DNA from 3 places in the Burkholderia sp. PU8-34 genome. Region 2 is predicted to be linked to each of the others. Evidence: predicted binding sites of a transcription regulator. Region 2 holds the regulator's gene; each other region holds the start of a gene.
The links. Region 2 encodes LexA, which represses DNA repair genes until DNA is damaged. Its sites were predicted from a motif close to ACTGTATNNNNATACAGT; they were not measured.

Region 1 (3,272 bases), on a different contig from region 2:
GCCTGCTCGGAGCTCGTCGCGATCTGTTCGAGCGAGCGCTGCACGTCCGCGGACACTTCATGGCGCAGCGCGAACTCGGCCTGCGTGCGCAGCCCGGCGAGCGGCGTCTTCATCTGGTGTGCGGCGTCGGCGATGAAGCGCTTCTGCAGCGCCATGTTCTGTTCCAGGCGTGCGAGCAGGTCGTTGAACGACGTGACGAGCGGCTCGATCTCCGGCGGCGCGCGCTGCGCCTCGACCGGCGACAGGTCGTCGGGGCGCCGCGCGCGGATGTGCGCCTGCAGCGCGTTGAGCGGCGCGAGCCCGCGCGACAGCCCGAACCACACGAGCAGGATCGCGAGCGGCAGAATCACGAACTGCGGCAGGATCACGCCCTTGATGATGTCGTTCGCGAGTGCGTTGCGCTTGTCGAGCGTCTCGCCGACCTGCACGAGCACCGGCTGCGTGCCGCTCGCCTGCGGCAGCGCGACGGTCGTATAGGCGACGCGCACGTCGTTGCCGCGCAGCAGGTCGTCGCGGAACACGACGACGCCCGGCGGCGGCCGGTCCTCGTCGCGCGGCAGCGGCAGGTCGGCCTCGCCCGCGACCAGCTCGCCGCGCGTGCCGAGCACCTGGAAATAGACGCTGTCGACGTTGTCCGCGCGCAGGAAGTCGCGCGTCGCCTGCGGCAGCGACAGCTCGGCGACGCCGTTGACGGGATGGATCTGCCGCGCGAGCACGTAGGCGTTGGTCTCCAGCGCGCGGTCGAACGGGCCGTTTGCGATCGTCTTCGCGACGAGATACGTGACGGCGATGCTCATCGGCCACAGCAGCAGCAGCGGCGCGAGCATCCAGTCGAGGATCTCGCCGAACAGCGAACGCGGGCGCGCGGTTTCGGGGGTGTCGGTTTCGTCGGGCGGCGCGAACGGGTTTTCATAGCGCGCATCGCGCGCGTCGTCGGCGGCGGACGCGGGCTCGCCGACCGAATGGCGGGAGTGGACCGGCGTGGCCATGGCGGCGACGGCCGGCCGTCAGCGCGGCGTGCCGGCGGCCGCGGGCTGGGACGCCGCCGGGTCCGGCGCGGGGGCGGTTTTCTCGAGGCAGTAGCCGAGGCCGCGCACGGTCGCGATTCGCACGCCGCTCGGCTCGATCTTCTTGCGCAAGCGGTGCACGTAGACTTCGATCGCGTTGTTGCTGACTTCCTCGCCCCATTCGCACAGGTGGTCGACGAGCTGTTCCTTCGACACGAGCCGGCCGATCCGCTGCAGCAGCACCTCGAGCAGGCCGAGCTCGCGCGCGGACAGGTCGAGCACGCGGTCGTTCGCGTACGCGATGCGGCCGACCTGGTCGAACGCCAGCGAGCCGTGGCGCACGACGGTCGGGCCGCCGCCCGCGCCGCGCCGGGTCAGCGCGCGCACGCGCGCTTCGAGCTCGTTGAGCGCGAACGGCTTGGCCATGTAGTCGTCGGCGCCGAGGTCGAGACCCTTCACGCGCTCGTCGACGCTGTCGGCGGCGGTCAGGATCAGCACGGGCAGGTTGGAGTTGCGCGCGCGCAGGCGCTTCAGGACCTCGAGGCCGGACAGCTTCGGCAGGCCGAGATCGAGGATCAGCAGGTCGAACGCCTGCATCGACAGGGCCGTGTCGGCCTCGACGCCGTTCTTCACGTGGTCGACGGCATAGCCCGACTGGCGGAGTGACCGGGTGAGGCCGTCCGCGAGTATGCTGTCATCTTCGGCGATGAGAATTCGCATGTTGCGTAACCGGGGGCCGGCAGGGCGCTTGCGCCGGCGCGGCTGTCTCCGAAGGGGTTCGTGTGTTGTGCGGCCCACATCGCGGGCTTGCATAAAACACTGTTTTTTTATACAGTGTCTGCATTCGTGCGCAGCGGCTTGAAAACCGGCGCGCCTATATCAGACGCTGCTCATCATAGCAAAGGACGATTCATGGAAGATAGCAAGAAAGGCTCCGGGCTGACTGCCGAGAAGAGCAAGGCGCTGGCCGCCGCGCTCGCGCAGATCGAGAAGCAGTTCGGCAAAGGGTCGATCATGCGCATGGGCGACGGCGAGGCGGCCGAGGACATCCAGGTCGTGTCCACGGGCTCGCTGGGCCTTGATATCGCACTCGGCGTCGGCGGCCTGCCGCGCGGCCGGGTGGTCGAGATCTACGGTCCGGAATCGTCAGGCAAGACCACGCTCACGCTGCAGGTCATTGCCGAGCTGCAGAAGCTCGGCGGCACCGCGGCGTTCATCGACGCCGAGCACGCGCTCGACGTCCAGTACGCGGCCAAGCTCGGCGTCAACGTGCCGGAGCTGCTGATCTCGCAGCCGGACACCGGCGAGCAGGCGCTGGAAATCACCGACGCGCTGGTGCGCTCGGGCTCGATCGACATGATCGTCATCGACTCGGTCGCGGCGCTCGTGCCGAAGGCCGAAATCGAAGGCGAGATGGGCGATTCGCTGCCGGGCCTGCAGGCCCGCCTGATGTCGCAGGCGCTGCGCAAGCTGACGGGCACGATCAAGCGCACGAACTGCCTCGTGATCTTCATCAACCAGATCCGGATGAAGATCGGCGTGATGTTCGGCAACCCGGAAACCACGACGGGCGGCAACGCGCTGAAGTTCTATTCGTCGGTGCGTCTCGACATCCGCCGGATCGGCTCGATCAAGAAGAACGACGAGGTGATCGGCAACGAAACCCGCGTGAAGGTCGTGAAGAACAAGGTGTCGCCGCCGTTCCGCGAAGCGATCTTCGACATCCTGTATGGCGAAGGCATTTCGCGTCAGGGCGAGATCATCGATCTCGGCGTGCAGGCGAAGATCGTCGACAAGGCGGGCGCCTGGTACAGCTACAACGGCGAGAAGATCGGTCAGGGCAAGGACAACGCGCGTGAATTCCTGCGCGAGAATCCGGAAATCGCACGCGAGATCGAGAACCGCATTCGCGAATCGCTCGGCGTCGCCGCGATGCCGCAAGGCGCGGATAACGAAGCCGAGGCGATGGACGAAGAAGAGTGATGGTCAGGCGCCGGGATGACACGGGCAAGCCGGCGGAGCACGACGCGCGCGATGCGCCGGGCGGCTCCGGGCGGCGTGCCGTGTCCTCCGGCGCCAGCCGGCGGCCCGCAGCGCATCCCGCGAGCCGCACCGCGACGAGGGTATCCGACGATGCCCTCGTTTCGTTTCAGGTGAGCGCACCGGACGATCCGTTCGATAACGACGAATCGTTCGATGCACACGACCGGGCGCGCCGTCGCGTGTCCGGCATCGGCTTCCCGCGCGATCGCGCGTCTGCGGCGG
Region 2 (3,272 bases):
AGGTCACGACAAACTCGTCGATGTTCCGGTACCCGGCGCTCGTTGGCCGTCTCTCGGGCACGGTTGCGTGCGCGTGGTCGGTTGGCGGCGCCGGCGGCGATGCAGCCGGCGCGCTGCCCGCAGGCGGATTCGCCGCGCCGGCAGCCTGCGTGCCGACCGTGCCGCTCGGCGGCTGCGCCGCCCATTCGGGCGGACGCTCGCCCGGATTGCCGCGGGGCGGTATCCCGCTCATCAGCGCAGCGACGCCTGCGGGCGTCGCATACGCGTCAACCAGCGGCCCGATCAACGCGGAGCCGATCAACGCACCGATCACGGCGAACGGATTGTTGTCCTGCCGCTTCGCGTCGATCCGGCGCATCAACTCGTCGGTGACCTGCTGCTTGAGACTGATGCGCAGCGACGGAAAATCGACATATTCGCTGACCGTTTGCGCATCACGCGCGTCGATGGCCGCCTTCAGGCGGCCGAGCGCGACATACGGTGATGCGTATGCGTAGCCGACCGCCGCCAGCAAGGCGGCAACCAATGCGACGATCAACAGGGGCTTGAGCCGCTTCGGGCGGCCCGGTGCGTGATTCACGGCGCCTCCGGCGCGGGAACGTTCCGCAATCAGAGACCACCCTGCGCGGCAGAACGTTCCTCCGCAATACAGCGATCGATCATCCGGCACACCGCATCGATCGTTCCGACCATGATCAGGCGCGACCGGCCGTGATAGACACGCACCGGCGCACGACGCGCGGGTTCCGCGTGATTCAGGCCGGCGTTCAGCGATACCCGCGCGAACGCGGGCAGCGCCGACGGCAGCAGGGACGCCTGCCGTTCGACTGCGACTTCTTCATGACCGACGGGCGCCGCGGACAGCGGCGCGCAGGGCGTGCGGCCGCGCAGGTGACGCAGACGGCCGAATTGACGGAAAGGCAGCAGGCGGGCAAGGCGTTCCATGGTGTTCTCCTGAGCGAGACGGATTGTCAGAATTCGCCCGAGCGGATCAGCCCGACGGCGATGCCTTCCAGCGCGAATTCCGCGCTGCCGGCCTTGACGAAGATGTTTTCGTAATCCGGGTTCTCCGCGATCAGCTCGAGGCCGCCGGGGCGGCGCTTCAGGCGCTTGACCGTGACGTCGTCGCCGAGACGCGCGACGATGATCTGGCCGTCCTTCGCTTCCGTGCGCTTCTGCACGGCGAGCAGGTCGCCGTCGAGGATGCCGGCGTCGCGCATCGACAGGCCGCGCACCTTCAGCAGGTAGTCGGGCTTGCTGGAGAACAGCGCGGGATCGCACGCGAAATGCTGCGAGATGTGCTCCTGCGCAAGGATCGGGCTACCGGCCGCGACGCGGCCGACGAGCGGCAGCGACAGCTGCATCAGGCCGGCGTGCGGCAGCGTGAACTGATGCGGCATGTCGTCGATGCCGAGCAGGCGGATGCCGCGCGACGCGCCGGCCGCCAGCTCGATCACGCCCTTGCGCGCGAGCGCGCGGAGGTGTTCTTCGGCCGCATTCGGCGAGCTGAAGCCCAGCTCGGCCGCGATCTCGGCACGCGTAGGCGGAAAGCCGGAGCGCTCGATCGCGCGGCGAATCAAGTCGAACACTTGCTGCTGACGGGCGGTGAGTTTGGTCATGGCTCAACTGTATGGATAGACAGTGAGCTGTATTTTTATACAGTACTTCGCGAATTTCAAGTGTTACGTGAGGTTCGTCGCGATCGCGGCGATTCCGGCGCGATCGCGCGACGCCGGGGCGCCGGTTTGTCTGCCGCAACCGTCCATCCCGACGGCGTTAGCACTTTTCAGTATTAAAAAATGAAGAACGATTATTTTTAATCATGTAACCCGTTCGATAGACTGGCCCCACATCGCAATGCCGACAACACGACAACACTGGAGAACCAAGGATGGTGAAGCGCAAAACGGGGCTGGCGAGCGGGGTGGGCCGCTTGATCGCAACACTCGCGCTGGGCGCGGCGGCGGTGCTGGGCGTCGCGACGCACGCACAGGCCGATACGACGTTCCTGAACGTGTCGTACGACCCGACGCGCGAGCTGTATCAGGACTTCAACCAGGCGTTCGGCAAGGAATGGAAGGCGAAGACGGGCGAGACGGTCAACTTCAAGCAATCGCACGGCGGCTCGGGCGCGCAGGCGCGCTCGGTGCTCGACGGCCTGCAGGCCGACGTCGTGACGCTCGCGCTCGCCTATGACATCGACGCGCTCGCGAACAAGGGGCTCGTCAACAAGGACTGGCAGAAGCGCCTGCCCGATAACGCGTCGCCGTACACGTCGACGATCGTGTTCCTCGTGCGCAAGGGCAATCCGAAGGGGATCAAGGACTGGGACGACCTGACCAGGCCGGGCGTGTCGATCGTCACGCCGAACCCGAAGACGTCGGGCGGCGCGCGCTGGAACTACCTGGCCGCATGGGCGTACGCGGTGCACAAGCCGGGCGGCAACGAGCAGACCGCGAAGGACTTCGTCACGAAGCTCTACAAGAACGCCGGCGTGCTCGATTCCGGCGCGCGCGGTGCGACGACGAGCTTTGTGCAGCGCGGGATCGGCGACGTGCTGATCGCGTGGGAGAACGAGGCGTTCCTGTCGATCAAGGAATTCGGCTCCGACAAGTTCGAGATCGTCGTGCCGTCGGTGAGCATCCTGGCCGAGCCGCCGGTTGCGGTGGTCGACAAGGTGGTCGACAAGAAGGGCACGCGCAAGCTGGCCGACGCGTACCTGAACTTCCTGTACAGCCCGCAGGGCCAGGAGATCGCCGCGCGCAACTACTACCGGCCGCGTTCGAAGAACGTGCCGGCGGAGCTGACGAAGCAGTTCCCGAAGCTGAAGCTGTACACGGTCGACGACACGTTCGGCGGCTGGACGAATGCGCAGAAGACGCATTTCGCGGACGGCGGCGTGTTCGACTCGATTTACAAGCCGCAGTGACGGCATAAGCCTAGCAGACATAACGACAGCGGCGCGCCACGGCATGCGCCGCACACCCGATGGCCCGCCGGCGCGACTCGCTGCGCCGGCGCGCGCGTCGGACCCATGAGATTCGACCCAGCAAGAGCATCCGATGACGACGTACATCTTTCGCAAGCCGAGCGCGCTGCCCGGCTTCGGCGTGACGCTTGGCATCACGGTGGCCTATTTGAGCCTCGTGGTGCTGATCCCGCTCGCCGCCACGTTCCTGAAGACCGCGACGCTGTCGTGGGACCAGTTCATCGCGGCCGTCGCGTCGCCGCGCGTGCTCGCGTCGTACCGGCTGACGTTCTCGGCCGCGCTC
Region 3 (3,272 bases), on a different contig from region 2:
CGCATCGCCGTATGCGCGGTCGAGCGCGGCCAGCAGCGCGGGGCCGCAGCGGCGCTGCAGCCCCGCACGCGGCAGGCGGCGCAGATCGGCCAGCGTGCGGCAGCCGAGCCCGTCGAACCAGCCCGCGTACGGGCGCGCGTCCGGCAGCAGTTCGCACGGCAGCGCATCGAGCGCGCGCACGAGCGACGCCTGGCGCGCGACGCGCCGGCGCGTGCGCGCACGGGCCGGCGCGCGCGCGAGCAACCACGCGCCGCGCCCGGTCGGCGCGGCGGCAAGACGCGCCGCGTAGCCGAGCGCCGCGAGCGTCGCACGCACCTGGCGGCACAGCGACGGCAAGCCGCCGAACAGGCGCAGGCTCGGACCGACGTCGACGACGAGCGTCGCTTCGTCGTCGAGCGCGACGCACGGCGAAAAACGCAGCAGCGCAAGCGCGACCGCGCGCAGCGCGTCGGCTTCGCGCGCCGGGTCGCGTTCGACGAGCTGCGTGTCGGGCGCGAGCGTCAGCACACCGCCGCGCTTCATGCCCGCGCGCACGCCCTGCCTGCGCGCGGCCGCGTCGGCGATCAGCACGACACCCTGCTCGAGCACCGCGCAGCCGGCGGCGCCGTCAGCCGGCGGCGGCGCGCACACGTCGAGCGGCAGACGCGGCAGATGAATGCCGAGCAAGACGCGCATAGCGGCTCTCCACGATGGGCGACGGCAGATCGAGCACGAGCAGCTCGCTGCGCGCCGGGCCACGGCGCTTGACGATCTCGACCGCCACACCGCCCGGCGCCGGGTGCAGCGCGAGGCGCAGTACCGCGGGCGACGGCTGCCGCGCGGCCGACAGCGGACGCAGCATCACGAACAGCGTGTCGCCCGCGCGCGCGGCGGCGAGATGCAGGCGCCGCAGCGCGTCGGGCCGTGCGTCCTGCCAGAGCAGCAACGCGCCGCAGCAGCCCGTCTTGAGCGCCTGCTCGGCCGCCCACAGCGCGTCCGCGCGGCTGCCGGCGCGCAGCCACAGCAGCGCGTCGGCCGGCACGCCGAGACTCGCGAGCGCGCTCGCGTGCGGCGCCTGCGGCGGCGCGACGAGCGCGAGCGGCCGCTTGCCGCCGACGGTGCGCGCAAGCGCGGGCGCGAGCAGCCGCATTTCGCCGCAGCCCGGCTGCGCGGCCAGCAGTTCGACGAGCCCGCCGACCGGCCAGCCGCCGCCCGGCAGCTCGGCCGACAGCGTCGCGAAACCGGTATCGATCGTGCGCGGCCCGCCGCGCGCCAGCTGCGAGCCGCGCCAGAGCGTCGGATGCAGGGATTCAGGGGAAATAGAGGATGCGAGCATGACGCCACCCACAACTGTATGGATATACAGTATATGGCAATGCGCTCACGCCGCACAGCGCCGGGGCGAAACCGGCTTTCCGTCAGAACAAATACGTCGAGAAAATCGGGGCGCCCGTCATCGCGCGACGCCCCCGGTCAAACTCGACGCGGCACAGTCGTATCGCCAGGCGCGCCGCGTGAACGCCGCGATATCCGTCCGGCCCGATGCGTCCATCATGCGCCACACCGAGCCGGCCGAACCCGCCGGACGAATCGGCCCGACCGGCCGATGCAACGCGTCGCATCGCGCCGGTCCGGCCCGCTTCAGCCGAGCAGCAACGCGTCGTCGTCGAGCTGCTCGTGCCGCACCTTCTCGAACATCTGCAGCAGGTCCGGCACGTCGAGCCCGCGGCGCGCGTCGCCCGACACGTCGAGCACGACCTGCCCCTGGTGCAGCATCACCGTGCGGTCGCCGTAGTCGAGCGCCTGCCGCATGCTGTGCGTGACCATCATCGTCGTCAGCCGGCTCTCGGCAACGATGCGCGCGGTCAGCTCGAGCACGAACGCGGCCGTCTTCGGGTCGAGTGCGGCCGTGTGCTCGTCGAGCAGCAGGATCCGCGACGGCCGCAGCGACGCCATCAGCAGGCTCACCGCCTGCCGCTGCCCGCCGGACAGCAGCCCGATCCGGTCGGTCAGCCGGTTCTCGAGGCCGAGGTTCAAGAGCCGCAGCTTGTCGCGGAACAGCTCGCGCGACGGACGGTCGAGCGCGGCCCGGAAGCCGCGCCGCACGCCGCGCGCCGTCGCGAGCGCCATGTTCTCCTCGATCGTCAGCGCCTCGCAGGTGCCCGCCATCGGGTCCTGGAACACGCGCGCGACGAGATGCGCGCGGTCCCACGCCGGCTGGCGCGTGACGTCGGCGCCGTCGATCGTGATACGGCCCGCATCGACCGCCTGGTCGCCGCTGATCGCATTGAGGAAGGTGGACTTGCCCGCGCCGTTCGAGCCGATCACCGCGACGAACTGGCCGTCGGGGATGTCGAGCGACAGGCCGCGCAGCGCGCGCGTCTCGATCGGCGTGCCGGGGTTGAACGTGAGCTTCAGGTCTTGTGCGGACAACATGTCATGCTCCTCCGTTCTTGCGCGCGAACAGCTTCTTGCGCGTTGCCGGCAGCACCAGTGCGATCGTGACGAGCGCGGCCGTCACGAGGTTCAGGTCCTGCGCCTTCAGGCCGATGAATTCGCTGTTCAGCGCGAGCGCGATGAAGAAGCGGTAGACGATCGCGCCGAGCACGACGGCGAGCGTCGTCAGCACGAGCCGGCGCGCGGGCAGCAGCGTCTCGCCGATGATCACCGCAGCGAGCCCGATCACGATCGTGCCGATCCCCATCGAGATGTCGGCGCCGCCCTGCGTCTGCGCGAACAGGGCCCCCGCGAGCGCGACGAGCGCGTTCGACAGCGCCATCCCGGCGAGCGTCGCGCGGCCGGTCGCGACGCCCTGCGCGCGCGCCATCCGCGGGTTCGCGCCGGTCGCGCGCATCGCGAGGCCGAGCTGCGACGAGAAGAACCAGTCGAGGCCGAGCTTCGCGATCACGACGACGACGGCGAGCAGCGCCGGGCGCAGCACGTAGTCGGGCAGCCAGTCGGGCTGCAGCACGGTGAAGAGTGTCGGCTCGGTGATGAGCGGCACGTTCGGCCGGCCCATGATCCGCAGGTTCACCGAATAGAGCGCGATCATCATCAGGATGCTGGCGAGCAGGTCCATGATCTTCAGGCGCACGTTGAGCCAGCCCGTGACGAAGCCGGCCGCCGCGCCCGCGACGATCGCGAGGCCGGTCGCGGCGAACGGATCGAAGCCCGCCGAGATCAGCGTCGCGGCCACCGCGCCGCCGAGCGGGAAGCTGCCGTCGACGGTCAGGTCGGGAAAGTTGAGGATGCGAAACGAGATCAGCACCCCGAGCGCGACGAGGCTGAAGATC

Region 1: a site for LexA is predicted at 1,826-1,843, ahead of recA (recombinase RecA). Genes of this name have one in related genera too.
Region 3: a site for LexA is predicted at 1,329-1,346, ahead of imuA (translesion DNA synthesis-associated protein ImuA). Genes of this name have one in related genera too.

What each region holds. Positions count from the first base shown of each region.
Region 1 is NZ_JBSAXC010000005.1:415,386-418,657, forward strand. Features, by position in the region: gene ACV22Z_RS15895 (sensor histidine kinase N-terminal domain-containing protein) at 1-989, opposite strand, end outside; gene ACV22Z_RS15900 (response regulator) at 1,008-1,727, opposite strand; gene recA (recombinase RecA) at 1,920-2,990, shown strand; gene recX (recombination regulator RecX) at 2,990-3,272, shown strand, end outside.
Region 2 is NZ_JBSAXC010000002.1:590,375-593,646, forward strand. Features, by position in the region: gene ACV22Z_RS07400 (DUF2939 domain-containing protein) at 1-580, opposite strand, end outside; gene ACV22Z_RS07405 (hypothetical protein) at 610-945, opposite strand; gene lexA (transcriptional repressor LexA) at 972-1,619, opposite strand; gene ACV22Z_RS07415 (sulfate ABC transporter substrate-binding protein) at 1,892-2,929, shown strand; gene cysT (sulfate ABC transporter permease subunit CysT) at 3,063-3,272, shown strand, end outside.
Region 3 is NZ_JBSAXC010000005.1:205,949-209,220, reverse strand. Features, by position in the region: gene ACV22Z_RS14980 (Y-family DNA polymerase) at 1-675, opposite strand, end outside; gene imuA (translesion DNA synthesis-associated protein ImuA) at 608-1,315, opposite strand; gene ACV22Z_RS14970 (ABC transporter ATP-binding protein) at 1,621-2,415, opposite strand; gene ACV22Z_RS14965 (ABC transporter permease) at 2,417-3,272, opposite strand, start outside.